One region of the Microbacterium sp. SORGH_AS_0969 genome, then DNA from elsewhere that is predicted to be linked to it. Evidence: predicted binding sites of a transcription regulator. Region 1 holds the regulator's gene; the other holds the start of a gene.

Region 1 (9,689 bases):
TGGGCGGATCCCGCGCACGGACGCTTCGGCGGACCCGCGCGCCTGCGCCTGCTGGACGCCCTGGTCGCGGCATCCGATGCTCTATCCGTCAGCGAGATCGCCGAAGCGGTGGGTGTGGATCAGCCGCGCGCTTCGCGCCTCGTGCAGCAGGCGACGCAGATGGGGCTGGTCGCGCGCGAGCCCGACCCCGACGACGCCCGCCGCACCCGCGTGCGCCTCACCCCCGAGGGCGAGAAGCTCATCTCGAGCTTCCGCGGAAGGCGACGGGATGCCGTGCGCTCCGCGCTCGAGTCGTTCACCGACGCCGAGCGCGCCGACCTCGCCCGTTTGCTGGCCAAGTTCGCCGAGGCCTGGCCGCGCGACTGAGTCCGCGGCATCCGGAGTCGTCCGCGCGGCGCGGGCGAAACTCCTGAAGAATCGCGGGCGGCACTGACGTCTGCCGCGAGATCACACGGACATCCCCGACGGCGGTGCGGGAAAGTCAGGAGTTTCGCACGCTCCGCGCCGCGCGGCGCCCGACCGCAACGCGCCGTTCCGCACCGCGCCGCGCATAAACCGCGCGGCGGCTCAGACGATCGTGGCCGGCTTCGCCTTCACCGGGAGCAGCAGCACCAAGCCGACGGCGAGGATCAGCACGATCCCCAGGATGCCGAGGCGCGTGTCGCCCGTCAGCCCGACGAACAGGGCGAACAGGCCGGGGGCGAGGAACGACACCGCGCGTCCGGTGGTCGCGTAGAGGCCGAAGATCTCGCCCTCACGGCCCTCCGGTGCGACGCGCGCGAGGAACGACCGGCTCGCCGACTGCACCGGACCGACGAAGGCGCACAGGCCGAGGCCCACGATCCAGAACCCGGTCTGCGACGTTCCGATGAAGAGCATCGCCGCGCCGAGCACGATCAGGCAGATCAGCGAGGCGGTGATCACGCGTTTCGGTCCGAAGCGGTCGTCGAGGCGTCCCGCCGCGAACGTGCTCACCCCCGCCACGACGTTCGCCGCGACGGCGAAGTAAAGCACCTCGGTCGAGCTGAAGCCGAACACCTGCGCCGCGATGATCGCGCCGAACGTGAACACGCCCGTCAGGCCGTCGCGGAACACCGCGCTCGCGACGAGAAAGAGCAGCACCTGCCGACTGTCGCGCCAGAGCGACCGCAGCGTGTTCCACAGCACGACGTACGAGCGGAAGAATCCCACCCGCACCTCGCGTCGCTGCGCCGGGATCTCGGGCACGCGCAGAAGCACCGGGATCGCGAACACGGCGTACCAGAGGGCGGATGCCAAGATCGCGAGCCGGATGTTCAGGCCGCCGTCTTTCGACACGGCGAGGAGGCCACCGGCATCCGGATTCCCGAAGCTCTGGATGAACAGCACGAGGAGCAGGATGAGCAGCACGATTCCGCCCACGTACCCCATGCCCCAGCCGAAGCCCGAGACGCGGCCGATGTTCTCGCGCGTCGAGACCTGCGTGAGCATCGCGTAGTAGTTGACGCTGGCGAACTCGAAGAAGACGTTCCCGACGGCGATGAGCGTCGCGCCGAGGATGAGATACGCGGGCGTGCCCTCGACGAACACCATGGCGGCCATCGCCAGCACGACGAGGCCCGTGTTCACGCCGAGCCACAGCTTGCGGCGGCCGGTGCCGTCGGAGCGTTGTCCGAGCACGGGGGCCACGAGCGCGACGACGATGCCGGCGAACATCAGCGCCAGACCGACGACGCTCGCGTTCTCGGCGAGGGCGTGCACGAGCGCGGGGTCGTCGTCGTTGCCGTTCGCGGCGGCCACGATCGCCGGGTCGACGAAGAGCTCGCTCGCGAGGTAGGTGCTGAACACGAACGTCGTCACGACCGCGTTGAAGGCGGCCGAACCCCAGTCCCAGAGGGCCCAGGCGATGACCGGGCGGCGGGTCGAGACGTTCGGCGAGGCGGTCCCGGGGGAAGGCATGTCGGTCACGCTAGGGTCCTTCGGTGAACGCCCGGTGCGCCGGGAGACAGCCGCGCCGGCGTCGGCGCGCGCGTTCAGGTTATCCTCAGGCCCGCGCGGGACAGCGGAGCGGACTACCGTGGAGTCATGGCATCCGAAATCCCCGTCGACTCCGCTGAGGCTGAGACCACCCCCGAGAAGCTCACCTTCGCCGATCTGGGACTGGATGCCGCCGTGCTCAAGGCCCTGAAAGACGTCGGGTACGAGACCCCGTCCGCCATCCAGGCCGCCACGATCCCCGTGCTGCTGCAGGGGCGCGACGTCGTCGGTCTCGCCCAGACGGGCACCGGCAAGACCGCGGCCTTCGCGCTGCCGGTGCTGTCGCAGATGGAGACGGGGCACAAGAACCCGCAGGCGCTCGTCCTCGCTCCGACCCGCGAGCTCGCGCTGCAGGTATGCGAGGCGTTCGAGAAGTACGCCGCGCACATCAAGGGCGTCTCGGTGCTGCCCGTCTACGGCGGTCAGGGCTACGGCCAGCAGCTGTCGGCGCTGCGCCGCGGCGTCGACGTGATCGTCGGCACCCCCGGTCGCATCATGGACCACCTCGACAAGGGCACGCTCGACCTGAGCGAGCTGAAGTTCCTCGTGCTCGACGAGGCCGACGAGATGCTCAAGATGGGCTTCGCCGAAGACGTCGAGACGATCCTCGCCGACACCCCCTCGACCAAGCAGGTCGCGCTCTTCTCCGCGACGATGCCGGCGCAGATCCGACGCATCTCGGCGCAGTACCTCAACGACCCCGAAGAGATCACGGTCAAGACCAAGACCACGACCTCGGCGAACATCACGCAGCGCTACCTCGTGGTGTCGTACCAGCAGAAGATCGACGCGCTCACGCGCATCCTCGAAGTCGAGAACTTCGAGGGCATGATCGTCTTCACCCGCACGAAGAACGAGACCGAGACGGTCGCCGAGAAGCTGCGCGCCCGTGGCTACACCGCCGCCGCGATCAACGGCGACATCGCCCAGGTGCAGCGCGAGCGCACGGTCAACCAGCTGAAGAGCGGCAAGCTCGACATCCTCGTCGCCACCGACGTCGCCGCCCGAGGCCTCGACGTCGAGCGCATCAGCCACGTCGTCAACTACGACCTGCCGATCGACACCGAGTCGTACGTGCACCGCATCGGCCGCACGGGCCGCGCGGGCCGCACCGGAGACGCGATCAGCTTCGTCACCCCGCGCGAGCGCCGCATGCTCACCGCGATCGAGAAGGCCACGCGCCAGCCGCTGACCGAGATGTCGCTGCCGAGCGTCGACGACGTCAACGCCACGCGCCTGACCCGCTTCGACGACGCGATCACCGCGGCCCTCGAAGACACGGCGGCGATCGCGACCTTCCGCGACGTCGTCGCGCACTACGTCGCGCACCACGACGTTCCCGAGGCCGACGTGGCCGCGGCCCTCGCCGTCGTGGCGCAGGGCGATACGCCGTTGCTGCTCGAGGAGGAGACGATCCAGCAGCCGCGATTCGATCGCGACCGCGCGGACCGCCCGGCCCGCGAGCCGCGCGAGGGCGGCGACCGGCGCAGCAGCGGCGGACGCTTCGCGACGTACCGCATCGCCGTGGGCCGTCGCCAGCGAGTCGAGCCGCGCCAGATCGTCGGCGCTCTCGCGAACGAGGGGGGCCTGCGCCGCAACGACTTCGGGGCGATCCAGATCCGCCAGGACTTCTCGCTCGTCGAGCTCCCCGCCGACCTCTCGCGCGACACGATCAACCGCCTCGCCGACACCCGCATCTCGGGCCAGCTGATCGACCTGCGGCTCGACCAGGGCGGACGCTCCGCGAAGCGCAGCGACCGGCCCCAGCGTCGGGATCGCGACCGCGACTGAGCCTCCGACCGGCCGCCGCGCCGGGTCTGCGGCATCCGTTCGACGCCCCCGCTGCCCTTCTGGGCGCGGGGGCGTCGGTGTCGTGCGCCGGCAATGACCTGACCGCTGAGGGCGTGTCCCACTTTGTGCAGTTCGAAGGCCCTGCGGCCGCACATAGTGGGACATCTGAGGGTGAGGCGGGGTCGTGGCTGTTGGGCGTGTCCCACTTTGTGCAGTTCGGAGGCCCTGCGGCTGCACATAGTGGGACATCTGAATGCGCAAGTTGCGCGCCGAAGTTGAGCCAATTCATATCAAGTCTCCTTGACGCCCGGAGAGGGCTGCGATAACCTTGAGTCATCGCGGCTCAACCCGCGAGAAGACTTCATCAGAACCACGAGCTCGGCACCGGCCGGGCTCACAAGCAAGGAGACACATATGCCACGTGCAGTGGGAATCGACCTCGGTACGACCAACTCCGTCGTGAGCGTCCTCGAGGGTGGCGAGCCCAAGGTCATCGCCAACGCCGAGGGTTTCCGCACGACCCCCTCGGTCGTCGCGTTCACGAAGGACGGCGAGGTGCTCGTCGGCGAGACCGCCAAGCGCCAGGCCGTGACCAACGTCGACCGCACCATCTCGAGCGTCAAGCGCCACATGGGCACGACCTGGACCTTCGATGTCGACGGCAAGAAGTGGACGCCGCAGGAGATCTCGGCCCGCATCCTGCAGAAGCTCAAGCGCGACGCCGAGGAGTACCTGGGCGACAGCGTGACGGATGCCGTCATCACGGTGCCCGCGTACTTCAACGACGCCGAGCGTCAGGCCACCAAGGAGGCCGGTGAGATCGCGGGCCTCAACGTCCTGCGCATCATCAACGAGCCCACCGCCGCGGCCCTCGCGTACGGCCTCGACAAGGGCAAGGAAGACGAGCTCATCCTCGTGTTCGACCTCGGTGGCGGAACGTTCGACGTGTCGCTGCTCGAGGTGGGCAAGGACGACGACTTCTCGACCATCCAGGTGCGCGCCACCGCCGGTGACAACCGCCTCGGTGGTGACGACTGGGACCAGCGTCTCGTCGAGTACCTCATCAAGCAGTTCAAGGACACCACCGGTGTCGACGTCTCGGGTGACAAGATCGCCCTCCAGCGTCTGAAGGAAGCGGCCGAGCAGGCCAAGAAGGAGCTCTCGTCGTCCACGTCGACGAGCATCAACCTGCCCTACCTGTCGCTGACCGACTCCGGCCCCGTGTCGCTGAGCGAGACGATCACGCGCGCCAAGTTCGAGGACCTCACCAAGGACCTCCTCGACCGCACCCGCAAGCCCTTCTCCGACGTCATCCGCGAGGCCGGCGTCAAGGTCGACGACATCGCCCACGTGGTGCTCGTCGGCGGCTCGACCCGCATGCCCGCGGTCGCCGAGCTCGTCAAGAAGGAGACCGGTAAGGACGCCAATAAGGGCGTGAACCCCGACGAGGTCGTGGCCGTGGGCGCAGCCCTGCAGGCCGGTGTCCTCAAGGGTGAGCGCAAGGACGTGCTGCTCATCGACGTCACCCCCCTGAGCCTCGGTATCGAGACCAAGGGCGGCATCATGACCAAGCTCATCGAGCGCAACACGGCCATCCCGACCAAGCGCAGCGAGACCTTCACCACCGCCGACGACAACCAGCCGTCGGTCGCGATCCAGGTCTTCCAGGGCGAGCGCGAGTTCACCCGCGACAACAAGCCGCTGGGCACCTTCGAGCTCACCGGTATCGCCCCGGCTCCCCGTGGCATCCCGCAGGTCGAGGTCACCTTCGACATCGACGCCAACGGCATCGTGCACGTGTCCGCGAAGGACAAGGGCACCGGCAAGGAGCAGTCGATGACGATCACGGGCGGCTCGTCGCTGCCCAAGGAAGACATCGAGCGCATGGTGCGCGAGGCCGAGGAGAACGCCGCGGAGGACAAGAAGCGCCGTGAGTCCGCCGAGACCCGCAACCAGGCCGAGACGCTCTCGTACTCGATCGAGAAGCTGATCAAGGAGAACGAGGACAAGCTCCCCGCCGAGGTCAAGACCGAGGTGCAGGGCGACGTCGACGCGCTCAAGACGGCTCTCGCCGGTGACGACGACGACGCGGTCAAGACCGCGTTCGACAAGCTGAACGCCAGCCAGGGCAAGCTCGGCGAGGCCATCTACGCCTCGTCGCAGGCTGCCGGCGAGCCCGCCGACCCGAACGTGGGTCAGCCGGGCAACGGCGAGACGCCGAACCCCGAGGAAGACGTCATCGACGCCGAGGTCGTCGACGACGAGAACCCCGACGAGAAGAAGTAAGCAGAGAACATGGCACACAAGGACGACGAACAGCCCACGGGCTCGGGCGCCGGTCCTGACGAGACGGGGCCGGAGGAGAACACCTCCGGCCCCGCGCCGTCGGGCGAGCAGTCCGAGACGCCGGAACCGGACGCCGAGGGCCTGACCATCGACGACATCCTCGGGGCCGAGCAGACGCCCGAGGCCGCCGCAGAGGGGGCGGGCTCCGACAAGGAGGCCTCCCTGCTGATCGACCTCAAGCGCCTGCAGGCCGAGTACGCCAACTACCGTCGGCGGACCGAGGAGCAGCGCGAGCGCGAGATCGAGCGCGCCAAGGGCGAGGCCGTGAAGGGCCTGCTGCCCGTCATGGACGACCTCGACCGCGCCGCCAAGCACGGCGATCTCGTCGAGGGCAGCCCGCTGGCCGCGATCGGCGAGAAGGTGCGCGCCGTGGCCGAGCGCCTCGGTGTGGTCTCGTACGGCGCCGTCGGCGAGGTGTTCGACCCGCAGCAGCACGAGGCGATCTTCCAGGCTCCGACCCCGGGTGCGACCGAGACGACGATCCTCGAGGTCGTCGAGGTCGGCTACCGCCTCGGCTCGGTCGAACTGCGACCGGCGAAGGTCGTCGTCGCCGTGCCGGCCTAAGAGGAGGACACATGGCGAGTCAGGACTGGTTCGACAAGGACTTCTACAAGGTCCTCGGTGTCGACAAGGGCGTGAGCGCGGCCGATCTGAAGAAGACCTACCGCAAGCTGGCGCGCCAGTACCACCCCGACTCGAACCCGGGCGACGCGAAAGCGGAGGCCAAGTTCAAGGAGATCAGCGAGGCCTACTCGGTGCTCAACGACCCCGAGCAGCGCGAGGAGTACGACCAGATCCGGGCCATGGGCTCGGGGGCGCGCTTCTCGGCTCCGGGGACGGGCGCCGGCGGCGGTTTCGACGACGTGTTCAGCCGTTTCGGTCAGCAGCGCGGGGGGACGGCGGGTGGACCCGCCGGCTTCGAGGACTTCTTCTCGATGTTCGACCAGGGCGGAGGGGGCTTCGGCTCCGGACGCTTCGGTCAGACGACGGGCGGGTACCGCGGCTTCGGCGGTCCTCAGCGCGGGGCCGACGTCACGGCGCGCACGACGATCGACTTCGTCACCGCGGCGAAGGGCGAGACCATCACCCTGCAGGGTGAGGACAACAAGCCCTTCAAGGTGAAGATCCCGGCCGGGGTCTCGGACGGGCAGAAGATCCGCCTGCGCGGTCGCGGCCGCCCCTCGCCCGATGGGGGAGAGAGCGGCGACATCGTCGTGACGGTCGCGGTGCGTCCGCACCCGGTGTTCACGCGTGACGGCCTCAACCTGCGGCTGACGGTCCCCGTGACCTTCACCGAGGCGGCTCTCGGCGCGACCATCGAGGTTCCCACCCTCGGCGGCGACCCGGTGCGGCTTCGTGTGGCCCCGGGCACTCCGTCGGGGCGCGTGCTGCGCGTCAAGGGGCGTGGTATCCAGACCTCCAAGGGCACCGGCGACCTGCTCGCCGAAGTCCAGGTCGCGGTCCCCGCGCACCTCGACGACGCCGCCCGCGAGGCCCTCGAGCGTTTCCACGAGCTCGAACCGAAAGAGAATCCCCGCGCCGACCTGATGGCCAAGGCGCGATAACACCACCACGCCGGGGCTCGGCATCCGGAATCACGGATGCCGGGACCCCGGCGAACGGCACGAGCGAGAGGAGAAGACGTGGCCGACCGAGAGATCGATGAGGATTCCCCCATCTTCGCCATCGCCGTCGCCGCCGAGCTGTCGAACATGCACCCGCAGACCCTGCGGCAGTACGACCGGCTCGGCCTCGTCGTTCCCGCGCGGACCCAGGGCGGGTCGCGCCGGTACTCGAGCCGGCACGTGCAGCAGCTGCGCGAGGTCGCGCGCCTGTCGAGCGAGGGCATGAGCCTCCCCGCGATCGCGCGCCTGCTGACGCTCGAGCAGCAGGTGCATGACCTGTCGCGCCGCGTGAGCGACCTCGAGCGGCAGCTCATCGCCGAACGCGAGTCGCGCCCGGGTGCGCGCGTGTTCGCCGCCGGAGCGACCGGCTCGGTCGTGACGCTGCGTCACGGTGCGCGCGTGCGGCGCGCGACCGACATCGTGCTGTGGCGTCCGCGCGACGCGCACGGCGACTGACGCCGCCTCCGCGCCGCGAGCACGCTCTGTGCGGCGCGAGGCCCCTGCGCGCCGCGAGGCCTCCGCGTGCGAGGCGAGGTCCCTGAGCTCGAAGTGAGGTCCCTGAGCTCGTCGAAGGGACCGGGATGCCGCGGTCGCCCGGTGGCTTCGACAAGCTCAGCCACCTCTGCCGGGCTGCCGCGGTAGCCGTTGCGTCGACGGGCTCAGCCACCTCTGCCGGGCTGTCGCGGTAGCCCGTGGCTTCGACGCGCTCAGCCACCCCTGCCGGGTCAGGCGGGATCGAGGCGCAGAACGGCGGAGGATTCGCCGAGCTTCAAGTCGTCGACGATGCGCACCGTCCGGGCGATGGCATCCACGTCGCCGATGACCGTGCCGAAACGCTCGCGGTCGGAGCAGACCGCGGTGACCGTGACGAAGTGCGAGCCCGTGTCCCACGTGTACGTCGCGAACGGCGGCGTCTTCGGGTCGGTCGGCAGCGGCATCGCGAGCTTCTCGCCGACGCCGAGGTAGGTGCTGCGGAACGACTCGGTGTCGTCGTACTCCATCGGCATCATCGCCCGCGCGGTGCGCAGTTGCGGCGTCGCCTCCTGCAGCTGCGCCATGACGACGAGCAGCTCCGGGTCGCTCTTCCAGACCCACACGAGCACGCGGCCGGCCGCTCGGCGCATGAGCAGGGGAGCGGCCTGGCTGAGGATCCACGCGAAAGCTCCGCCGCCGGGGCGGGGTGTCGATCCCGCGGCGGTGTTCGCCTGGTTCAGCAGCATGCCGATGGCGGCCTTGCGATGGCGGCGGCCGCGGAATCCGAGAGAGCCCGTGACGGGCACCCAGCGGTCGGCGGGGGCGTCGGCCTGCAGTCGGGACATGGGTCCAGCCTAGAAGGAGCGACCGGGTGGAGTCAGTCCCCGTCCAGGCGCACCACGACGGAATCGGCCGGCAGCGGTTCGCGGGCGTCGAGCCGGATGACGTCGAAGCGCTCTGCGTCGACGATCGGTGCGCAGAGGACCGCGATCGCGGCATCCGGCAGCCGTGCACCGGCGGCGACGACAGCGAGAGTGGGCCGACTCTCGGATGCCATGAGGTTGACGGCATGACACGGGTGGTCGAGCGCCAGCAGGCGTGTCGTCGCGTCCCCGTCGAACCGCGCGATCTCACCGTGGCGGACGTCGAGCTCTTCGCCGTCGACCTCGAGGCGGACGCCGCCGCCCCACGGCACGAACGTGCGGTGCAGGTCGGGGAAGGACGAGAAGGCAGCGGGGTCGTCGAGTCGCGCGACGCTCAATCGCCAGGAGGTCTCGGTGAAGAGCGGCCACGTCTGCCCCCGCCCGTTGCGCCACGGCGTCGCGGGTGTCTCGGCGAAGCGGCGGATCACGGTGGCCATACCGGCACGGTACTCCACGCACTATTGCCATTCTGTGGCAACCGCGTTTTACTCGCTGGAAACATGAACAGCGGGAC
Region 2 (9,689 bases), 920 kb from region 1:
GCCAGCATCGTCAGCTGGAACACCGCCCGCCCCGGCGATCGCACGAACACCATGACCACCGCGGCGACCGCGACCGCCGCCACCGCCACGAAGAAGACGAGGCCCAGGGCCGTGGCATCCGTGCCCCGAAGCACCGCGATCGCGCCGGCGAGGATCCCGCACGCGGCCAGGACCACCGAGGCGCGCGCTCCGAGACGGTGCGGGAGTCCCCGCACCCCGGTGCGGCGGTCGTCGTCGAGGTCGCGCACGACGTTGGTGAGGTGGACGGCTGCTCCGAGCGCCGCCCCGGCGACGGACGCCCAGGGCGCCGCGAGCGCCGGAGGGACGGTTGACAGCGTCGCGAACGAGGGGAAGAGCCCGAAGCTCAACACGAAGGGCGCGATCGAGAACGGCGTCGACTTCAGCCCGGCGTTGTAGGCCCAGGCCGAGCCGAGCGCGATGGCGTGCGCCGCGACGAGCCCCGGGCCCAGCGGCACCGAGAGCCCCACGGCGAGGATCGCGGATGCCACGGCCACCGCGAGCGCACGCTCCGGGGTGACCGCTCCCCCGGCGATGGGCTTGTCGGTGCGGCCGACGGCCGCGTCACGCGCCCCGTCGATCGCGTCGTTGGAGAGCCCCACCGAGACCTGACCCGCGAAGACGGCCACCACGAGCAGCGCGAGGCGCGCGGGCTCGACGCCCGCCGCGATCCCGAGCGCGAGGGAGAGGACGGTGACCACGAGCGTGGGACCGGGATGGGTCGCGCCCCAGAGGGCCCGCACGAGGTGCGGCTTCGCCGCGGCATCCGTCATTCGTCGACGCTATCGTGCGGCGAGGGCGGTCGGCGCGGCGTGCCGTCGTGCGGAGTTTTCACCCGGCGCGCCGTGCCGTCGCGCGGAGTCGGGGCGCGGCGCGCCGGTCCCGAGCCCGCGGCGCCGGCGTGTCGCCGCCGAGGTCCGCGCGACGGTACACGTCCTGCCACTTTCGTCATCCACGAGGTCTCCCGGCCAACCGTGCCGTCACGCGGAGACCTCGCCCGACACGCCGATCCCGAGACCGCTCCCCCGGCGTGCCGCTCACGAACTCCGCCCGACGGCACGCGTCCCAGCACAGCCGCGACACGGCCACAGGCCTCCCCGGCCACCCGTCCCCGCGTACCGTCGTGCGGAGCCCCTCCCCGACACGCCGCCACCCCACACCCCCACCCGGCGTGTCGCCGACGAACTCCGCCCGACGGCACACGTCCCGGCACGACCGCGACGGGGGAACGACGGAACCCGGATGCCATGGCATCCGGGTTCCGAAACGGAGACGACGCGACCCTCAGGCGGTCTCGAAGCCCTCTCGCTGCGTGTTCTCGTCGGCGACACGGACGCCCCAGCGGTACGCGAGCTTGCCGCCGAGCCAGCCGGAGACGCCGAGACCGAGAGAAGCCACGGCGCTCAGAGCGAAGGCGACGACCGGCACGCGGCCGAGGTCGAGGAGACGCACGAGCAGACCGAGCGAGAACAGCACCATCGCCGTGACGTTGAGCACCAGGTGCGCGAGCGCGGTCCGGCGAGCGGGGGTCCCGGACGGGATGCGCGACATGTCCAGCAGCCCGAGCACCGAGGCGAACGCGGCCCCGCCGAGACCGATTCCGATGAGCCAGCGCGAGCCCGTCGCGAAAGCCCGAGGGTCGTCGGCGGCGAGCCCGAGCAGATCGAACACCAGGCTCGACGACCACGCCCCGATCGGGATCGTCACCGCGACCGGATGGAACGGATGGCCGTACGGCCCCGCGACGATCGCCCGGGGAACCTTGGCCGCGCGCATCGCGGGGAAGCTCGCTCCGCTCCGCGGTGCCGAGACCGTCGAGGGCCCCGGCACCGCGGCATCCGCCCCGCTCATTCCTTGTGCAGCGCGTCCTGCGCGCGACCGGCGAGCTTCTCGACCGTGTTCGGCAGCTCGGTCGTGCCGTAGAACCGGGCGTCGGGGTGCGTGGGCGGGGGCATCGGCACGCCCGCGGGCGGCTCCGGCAGGTAGGTGAACTCGCCCTTGCCGTCGGGGGTCGGGCCCGAGGCCCAGGTACCGTCTCCGGCCTGCTTCCCGTCGCTGAAATTGATGTACTGGTACGACACGTCGCGATCCTCCTTGTCGAGGGGGAAGTTGCTCGGCACCGGGAGCTTCTCGAGCCCCTCGGCCTGCAGTTCGGCGGCGGCCGCTGCCCACTGGTTCTGGTGCATGGTGTCGCGTGCGAGCAGGAACGCGAGCAGGTCCTTCACGCCGTGGTCGTCGGTCTGGTGGTAGAGCCGCGCGACCTGCACGCGCCCCTGCATCTCGGCGTTCGCGTTCGCCGTGAAGTCGGCGAGGAGGTTGCCGCTCGCGGTGACGAAGCTGCCCTGCCACGGGTTGCCCATCGAGTCGACCGGGCGCGCGCCGGCCCCCGCGACGATCCCGTGCTGGATGTCGGTGCCGCCGATGACCGCGGCGACGGTCGGGTCGTTCTGCACGGCCTCCTCGGTGATGCCGAGCGGGGCCTTCTCGAGCAGCTGGGCGATCATGATCGCGAGCATCTCGACGTGGCCCATCTCTTCGGCGCCGATCCCGAACACGAGATCCCGGTACTTGCCGGGCATGTGCATGTTCCAGGCCTGGAACTGGTACTGCATCGCGACCGAGATCTCGCCGTACTGCCCGCCCAGCACCTCCTGGAGCTTGCGGGCGTAGACCGCGTCGGGCTTCTCGGGGGTCGCGGAATGCTGGAGCTCTTGCCGGTGGAAGTACATCGTCTCTCCTCACCGCGCCGTGGGGGGATGCTCGGTCGGTCGACCGGGGTGGCGCGTTGGGGGCTACGAAACGGGTCGCTCGACGGGTTCGGCACGGGGGTTGTCGTCGGCCACGGAGTGCGTGACAATCGCGCACCCGGGGTCTTGGCACTCTCATCCCGAGAGTGCTAATCTGGTCGCAGTTGAGCGAACACGACTCAACTTCAACGGACAGATCGAAAAGGAGTATCGACATGGCCACCTACGACCCCTTCCGCGACCTCGACCGCCTCGCGTCGACCCTTCTCGACGCTCGCCGCGGCGGCGGACCGCGACGGATGCCGATGGACCTCTACCGCGATGGTGACCACTACGTCCTCGCCGCCGACCTCCCGGGCGTCGACCCGGGATCGGTCGACATCGACGTCGACGGTCAGCTGCTCACGATCCGCGCCGAACGCACGCTCTCCTCGGGCGAAGGCGTGAAGTGGATCACCCGCGAGCGCGAGACGGCCTCGTTCGTGCGGCAGCTCAACCTCGGCCAGGGCATCGACACCGACAACATCAGCGCGTCGTACCGCAACGGCGTGCTCAGCGTCACGATCCCGGTCAGCGAGAAGGCGAAGCCGCGCCGCATCGCCGTCTCGACCGACGACCACGACGGCGTCATCGAAGCGCACGAGAGCACCCCGCAGCTCATCGAGCAGTGAGTCGCACCACGAGGGGGCCGGCCTTCCGGGGCCGGCCCCCTCGCCGTCTGCGCGCGGTGCATGGGCGCAACCGTGAAGGTGGGCGACGGGCGCGCCCCGCCGTGCGCGCGGGGCAAACGCCGCGTGCGCGGAGGGCACGGCCGGTCGTGCCCGCGCTCGGTGTCAAGGCCCTCGGCGCAGCGCGCTGACCGCCGCAGAGTGCCGAGGTGTCTGTCACCATCCCCTCCCCCCTGAGCCCCCCGGACGATCGCGCCGTCGCGCCCACCCTGCCCTTCCGTCCGCGCGGCCCGGTCAGCGCCGCCGTGCTCGACCACCTCGTCCACGGTGCCGTCACCGCCCACACGGCTCTCGCCGACGCCGCGGTCGCGGCATCCGTCGACATCGAACGCGACGAGGATCTGCAGCTGGCCCTGTTCGCGCTGTACGCGTCGTCGTACGGATCCATCCCCGCCTTCCGCGCCGACCTGGAGTGGAACCCGAGCCTCATCGCCACGCGCCGCGTGATCGAGACGGCTTTCGATCTCTCGCTGCGGCGAAGCGTCGAGGTTCCCGCGCTTCCGGCGGCGACAGCGGATGCCGTGGCCCGCGCGCTCTTCACGATGACCGGCGCCGACACCGGCCCGAGCCTGTCGCGCCACCTTGCTCGGAAGGCGACCCTCGACCAGGCGCGCGAGTTCCTCGTCCAGCGCACGATCTACACGCTCCGGGAAGCGGACCCGCACTCGTGGGCGATCCCGCGGTTGACCGGGCGCCCGAAGGCGGCGCTCGTCGAGATCCAGTCCGACGAGTACGGCGGCGGCCGCCCGGACCGCGTGCACGCGACCCTCTTCGCCCGCGCGGTCCGCGCCGCAGGCCTGGATGCCGAGTACGGAGCGTACATCGACGAGGTGCCAGCCGTGACCCTCGCATCGCACAACGCCATGTCGATGTTCGGCCTCAATCGGCGCCTGCTGGGCGCGATCGTCGGGCATCTCGCCGCGTTCGAGATGACCTCGTCCATCCCCAACCGTCTCTACGCCGAGGGGCTACGTCGGCTCGGGTTCGACGACGACGTCTGCGAGTACTTCGACGAGCACGTCGAAGCGGATGCGGTGCACGAACAGATCGCCGGACACGACCTGGCCGGCGCCCTCGCCGAAGACCGCCCCGACCTGCTCGCCGACATCCTGTTCGGCGCGGCGGTGTGCCTCGAGGTCGATGCGCGGGTGGGCCGGCACATGCTCGACGCCTGGTCGCGGGGCGAATCGTCGTTGCGTGAAGAGGATGCACGATGAGCGACGACCCCGTCACCATCACCGCCTACCCCGACGGTCCGCTCCTCGTCCGCGGGGACGCCGAGATCCGCACGAGCGAGGGCGAGCCCGTCGCCCGAACCCGGCGCACGGTGGCGCTCTGCCGCTGCGGCCTGTCGACGATCAAGCCCTACTGCGACGGCACCCACAAGGCATCCGGGTTCCGCACCGACGACTGAGCCGTGCGCGTCGACGCCGAGTACGTGCTGCCGCTGCGGTGGCACGACGACCACGACCTCGACGAGCTGACCGCCTATCTGCGCGACCTCTCGCGGTGGATCGACGTGACCGTGGTGGACGGTTCCGCGCCGGCGCTCTTCCGCGCGCACGCCCACGCGTGGGGAGGGCACGTGCGCCACGTGCAGCCCGCCGTCGAGGGCGGGGCGAACGGCAAGGTCCGCGGCGTGCTGAGCGGGCTCGCGGTCGCTCGTCACGAGCGCGTCGTCCTCGCCGACGACGACGTGCGCCACACGCCCGACACCCTCGCGGCCCTCGTGACGGAGCTTCAGGATGCCGACCTGGTCAAGCCGCAGAACGTCTTCTTCCCGCGCCCCTGGCACGCCCACTGGGACACGGCGCGGTCGCTCGTGAACCGCGCCCTCGGAGCCGATTACCCCGGGACGTATGGGCTCCGCCGGTCAGCCCTGCCTCGCGGATACGACGCAGACGCCCTGTTCGAGAACTGCGAGATGGAGCGCACCGTGCGCGCAGGCGGAGGGCGAGTACGCGCGCGGCGCGACCTTTTCGTGCCCCGACGACCTCCGTCCGCGCGCCGGTTCTGGTCGCAGCGCGTCCGCCAGGCGTACGACAGTCATGCCCAGCCGGTGCGGCTCATGGCCGAGCTGGCGATCATCCCCGTCGTGTGGCGCCTGCGTCGGCGGCGCGGCATCCTGGCCTTCCTCACCCTCGCGGTGATCGGGCTCGGGGAACTCGGTCGCCGTCGCGCGGGCGGTGGGGCCGTCTACCCACGGTCCGCGGCGCTGTGGGTGCCGGTCTGGGCCATCGAGCGCGGCCTCTGCAGCTGGGCGGCCGTCGGACTCCGGCTCCGCGGCGGCGTGCCGTACGCCGGCGCACGTCTGCGGCTGGCGGCGACACCGTTGCGGACGCTGCGCCTGCGGGTTACGGACGACGCCGTCCGCTCTCGCGGCGGACGAGACTCCTGAGAAGTGTGGCGCAGGGGTGGAGATCCGCGACCTGCTGCCCGCTGGACCACAGAAACTCAGGAGTTTCGCCCCGCGCCGCCCCGCCGCAGGAGCCGGGGGCGACGCGAAGCGGTCAGAGGTCTTCGGGAGCGAGGTCGCCCTGGCCTTCCTCACCGAGCTCGACGATGCCGGGGTCCTCCCCCTGCGAGTCGGTCCCGGTCGACTCCGGGTGGATGTCCTCGAGCGGGATGTCGCTGTCGTCCGCGGGGATCTCGGCCGGGTCGGCACCGGTGGCCGTCGCGGGGTTGATGTCCTCGGGGTCGACACCGGCATCGACGGCCGTCGTGGCATCCCACTCCGCCTGCGCGGGGTCGAGCGCGGGATCGGGCTCGATGGAAGTGTCGCCGTCGCGCAACGGCTGGGCACCCGAGAGACCGCCGTCGGGGTCGGTGACGGGAACGTCGGGGGTGGACGGGTCGATCGAGGCGTCGCTCATGAGAGGTCCTTTCGTTTGAACCCCTTCATCCCATCGCGGGCGACGCGCACCGCCCCGCCCCTTGACAGCGCCACGGGCAGGACGAGGACTACGGGGAAAACTACCTAGGCCGGCCCACCCGACGACGCGAAAGTGCGGGGACTCGTACGCAAAGCGGCCGTCCTTCGGCGCGCGCCGGGCCGCGTGGAGCTCGCGAGCGGCTTCGATGACACGGACACAGCAGCGGGATGGCCCGCGGAGAGGGATACGTGGGCAAGTTCATCTACGAGGGCGGCGTTCGCAACGACTTCGAGGATCGCCTCCTGGCGCACCTCCAGGTCGTGATCGGAAACAAGCTGCGCCGGGGCGAGCCGTTCTACTTCGTGTGGAAGGACGACATCAGCACGGGCGGCGGACGTACCGCTGTGTGGCTTCACCCCCGAGCGAACCTCGTGTTCAAGTTCAACGGCGGACGTCCGCCGGCGGTGAACCGCGCGTGGCTCGAAGCGCTGATGTCGACGGCGAACTCCCCCACCGGTCTGTACGTCGTGCCGGAACCCGCGGACGACAGCCTCCCCGCCGCCACCTTCGCGTAAGCGCGTCACCCACCACGGCTGTCAAGGCGCTGGCGCGGGTCCACGACATGACGTTGCGTGAGGGCATGACGAATCCCCGCATAGTCGTGGTCGGCGGCGGCAACGCCGGACTGTCGGTCGCCGGGCGCCTGCACCGCGCCGGTCTGGCCGACATCACGGTCATCGAACCGCGGACGCTCCACGTCTTCGCTCCCCTGCAGTCGCACATCGCCGGCGGGGCTGCCCGCGCCTCGGAGGCCGCGCGGCCCCAGGCCGACGTCATCCCTCCGGGGGTGCGGTGGCTGCGCGACGAGGTCTTCACGGTGGATGCCGACACCCGGCGAGTCCACCTCGTCTCGGGCGGGCGAGTCGATTACGACCAGCTCGTGGTCTGCGCCGGGATGCGCATGGCGTGGGAACAGGTCCCCGGCCTGCCCGAGGCGATGGCCGCCGACTCCGGCATCTCGAACTACGACTACGCGCTGGCCGCGAAGGCCTCCGCGGTCCTGCGCGATCTCCGGTCGGGGACCGTGGTGTTCACGCAACCGCCCGAGCCGGCCTCGTGCGGCGCGGCCGCGCAGAAGCCCATGTACCTCGCGTGCGACTGGTGGCGCGCGATCGGCGTCCGCGACGACATCCGCGTCGTCTTCGTGTGTCCCGACCCCGTGCCCTTCGGCATCCCGGCGATCGATCGCGAGCTGCGGCGCAAACTCGACGAGTACGGCATCGAGGTGCGCTACAGCCGTGACCTTCGATCCGTGGATGCCGAGACCCGCACGCTCACGATCGGCCGCGGCGACGCGGAGGAGACGCTGGAGTACGACGTGCTGCACGCCGTGCCTCCTCAGCGGGCGCCCGAGTGGATCGCGGGCAGTGGACTCGCGGCATCCGATGATCCGCACGGGTTCGTCGACGTCGATCCCGAGACGCTGCAGCACGTGCGGCACCCGGAGATCTGGGCCGTCGGCGACGCGGCGGCGGTCGCCACCCGGCGCTCGGGCGGCGCGATTCGTCAGCAGGCCAAGGCGCTCGTGAAGAACCTGCGCGCCGTTCTGGAGGGACGCGCGCCCAACCAGAAGTACAACGGGTACAGCGTGGTGCCGTTCACGGTGTCGCGCGGCACGGTCGTGTTCGCGGAGTTCGACCGGTGGGGCCGGCTGCAGCCGACGATCCCGTTCTGGCGCTCGCTGTACCGGGAGCGTTACCTGTCCTGGATCGCCGACCGCCGGGTGCTGCCCTGGGTGTACTGGCACCTGATCCTGCGGGGGCGTGCCTGACACGGGGCTCCCGGCGGTTCCGCCCCACGCTCCGGGGCGTTCGCACGAGCGACCGCGGAGCGACGACCCGACGTCCGCGCGACCCGCCCGCTCGCGACACCCGGCGCGCCGACCCGGCACCCGGCGCCGACCCGGCATCCGGGGCGCCCACCCGGCATCCGGGGCGCCGACCCGGCATCCGGGGCGCCCACATCCGCGCATAAACGCGATCCGCGACCATAAACGCGCTCTCCTCGCGTTTCTGTGCGCGGATCGCGTTTATGCGCCCTCGCCGCCGCGACCGCGCGCCGCCATCGCTGCGGCCCCCGCTCGCCGTCGCCACAGCACCCGCGCGTATAGGTCATCCGCGCCGATCCCTCAACCCCGGGGGCATGTCGGCCACGACGGCCGAAGACTGGAACAGCCCCGGAAACCACACGAAAGAGGACACCATGGCCCAGGTCATCGAAACCATCGACGTCAACGTTCCCGTCCGCGTCGCGTACAACCAGTGGACGCAGTTCGAGGATTTCCCGCACTTCATGAGCTTCGTGGAGTCCATCACGCAGAAGAGCGACACCCTCACGCACTGGAAGGTGAAGATCGCCGGGGCCGAGCGCGAGTTCGACGCCGAGATCACCGAACAGCACCCCGACGAGCGGGTCGCGTGGAACAGCATCGGCGGAGACGAAAACCACGCCGGCGTCGTGACATTCCACCGCCTGTCGGACGACGAGACGCGTGTCACGGTTCAGATCGACTGGGCGCCAACGGGCGTGCTCGAGAAGCTCGGCGCGGTCTTCGGCGCCGACGACCACTCGGTGAAGAAGGACCTCGAGAACTTCAAGGAGTACATCGAGTCGCGCGGTGCCGAGTCCGGCGCCTGGCGCGGCGACGTCAGCTGACGCGTCCCCTGAACGACAAGCCGGGCCCGCCTTCACGAGCGGGCCCGGCTTTCGTCATGCGCGGGTCACCACTGCGGGTGGATCTCGGCTCGCAGTCGGCGGTCGTACACGTCGCGGACGAGAGCGTCGAACGCGTCGAGGTCGAAGCCGCCCTCGAGCAGCTCGGCGGCCTGGGCGTTCGCCGTGGCCTGAGACACCGAGCGTGCGCCCGGGATCACCGACGTGACACCCTCGCGCGACGCGATCCACGCGAGCGTCGCCGCGGGCAGCGACACTCCTTCGGGGAGGGATGCCTTGAGCTCGTCGGCCGCGGCCACGCCCTCGTCGAACGGGACACCCGAGAACGTCTCGCCCTTGTCGAACGCCTCACCGTTGCGGTTGTACGAGCGGTGGTCGTTCTCGGCGAAGGTCGTGGACCGCGAATACTTGCCCGACAGCAGCCCGCTCGCGAGCGGCACGCGCGCGAACACGGCGACGTTCTTCTCGGCCGCGAGCGGAAGCACCTCGTCGAGGGGCTTGAGGCGGAACGGGTTTGAAGATGATCTGCAGGTTGGTGAGGTTCGGGCGGGTCAGGGCCGACAACGCCTGGTCCATCGTCTCGACCGAGG

What was found. The regulator HspR, encoded in region 1, represses chaperone genes until heat shock. The targets are predictions, from matches to a motif close to AAGTTGAGTCNNNNNGACTCAACTT.
Region 2: the regulator HspR is predicted to act here: its motif matches at 2,927-2,951, upstream of QE388_RS11370 (Hsp20/alpha crystallin family protein).

Annotation. Positions count from the first base shown of each region.
Region 1 is NZ_JAUTAG010000001.1:1,518,246-1,527,934, forward strand. It holds gene QE388_RS07110 (MarR family winged helix-turn-helix transcriptional regulator) at 1-366, shown strand, start outside; gene QE388_RS07115 (MFS transporter) at 568-1,938, opposite strand; gene QE388_RS07120 (DEAD/DEAH box helicase) at 2,065-3,807, shown strand; gene dnaK (molecular chaperone DnaK) at 4,222-6,093, shown strand; gene QE388_RS07130 (nucleotide exchange factor GrpE) at 6,103-6,717, shown strand; gene QE388_RS07135 (DnaJ C-terminal domain-containing protein) at 6,729-7,718, shown strand; gene QE388_RS07140 (heat shock protein transcriptional repressor HspR) at 7,797-8,234, shown strand; gene QE388_RS07145 (hypothetical protein) at 8,504-9,097, opposite strand; gene QE388_RS07150 (HutD family protein) at 9,130-9,612, opposite strand.
Region 2 is NZ_JAUTAG010000001.1:2,438,414-2,448,102, reverse strand. It holds gene QE388_RS11385 (UbiA family prenyltransferase) at 1-791, opposite strand, end outside; gene QE388_RS11380 (DUF2231 domain-containing protein) at 1,303-1,869, opposite strand; gene QE388_RS11375 (manganese catalase family protein) at 1,866-2,747, opposite strand; gene QE388_RS11370 (Hsp20/alpha crystallin family protein) at 2,981-3,436, shown strand; gene QE388_RS11365 (iron-containing redox enzyme family protein) at 3,643-4,710, shown strand; gene QE388_RS11360 (CDGSH iron-sulfur domain-containing protein) at 4,707-4,907, shown strand; gene QE388_RS11355 (glycosyltransferase family 2 protein) at 4,911-5,891, shown strand; gene QE388_RS11350 (hypothetical protein) at 6,004-6,366, opposite strand; gene QE388_RS11345 (ATP-dependent DNA ligase) at 6,615-6,941, shown strand; gene QE388_RS11340 (NAD(P)/FAD-dependent oxidoreductase) at 7,007-8,197, shown strand; gene QE388_RS11335 (SRPBCC family protein) at 8,629-9,081, shown strand; partial or broken gene QE388_RS11330 (aldo/keto reductase) at 9,147-9,689, opposite strand, start outside.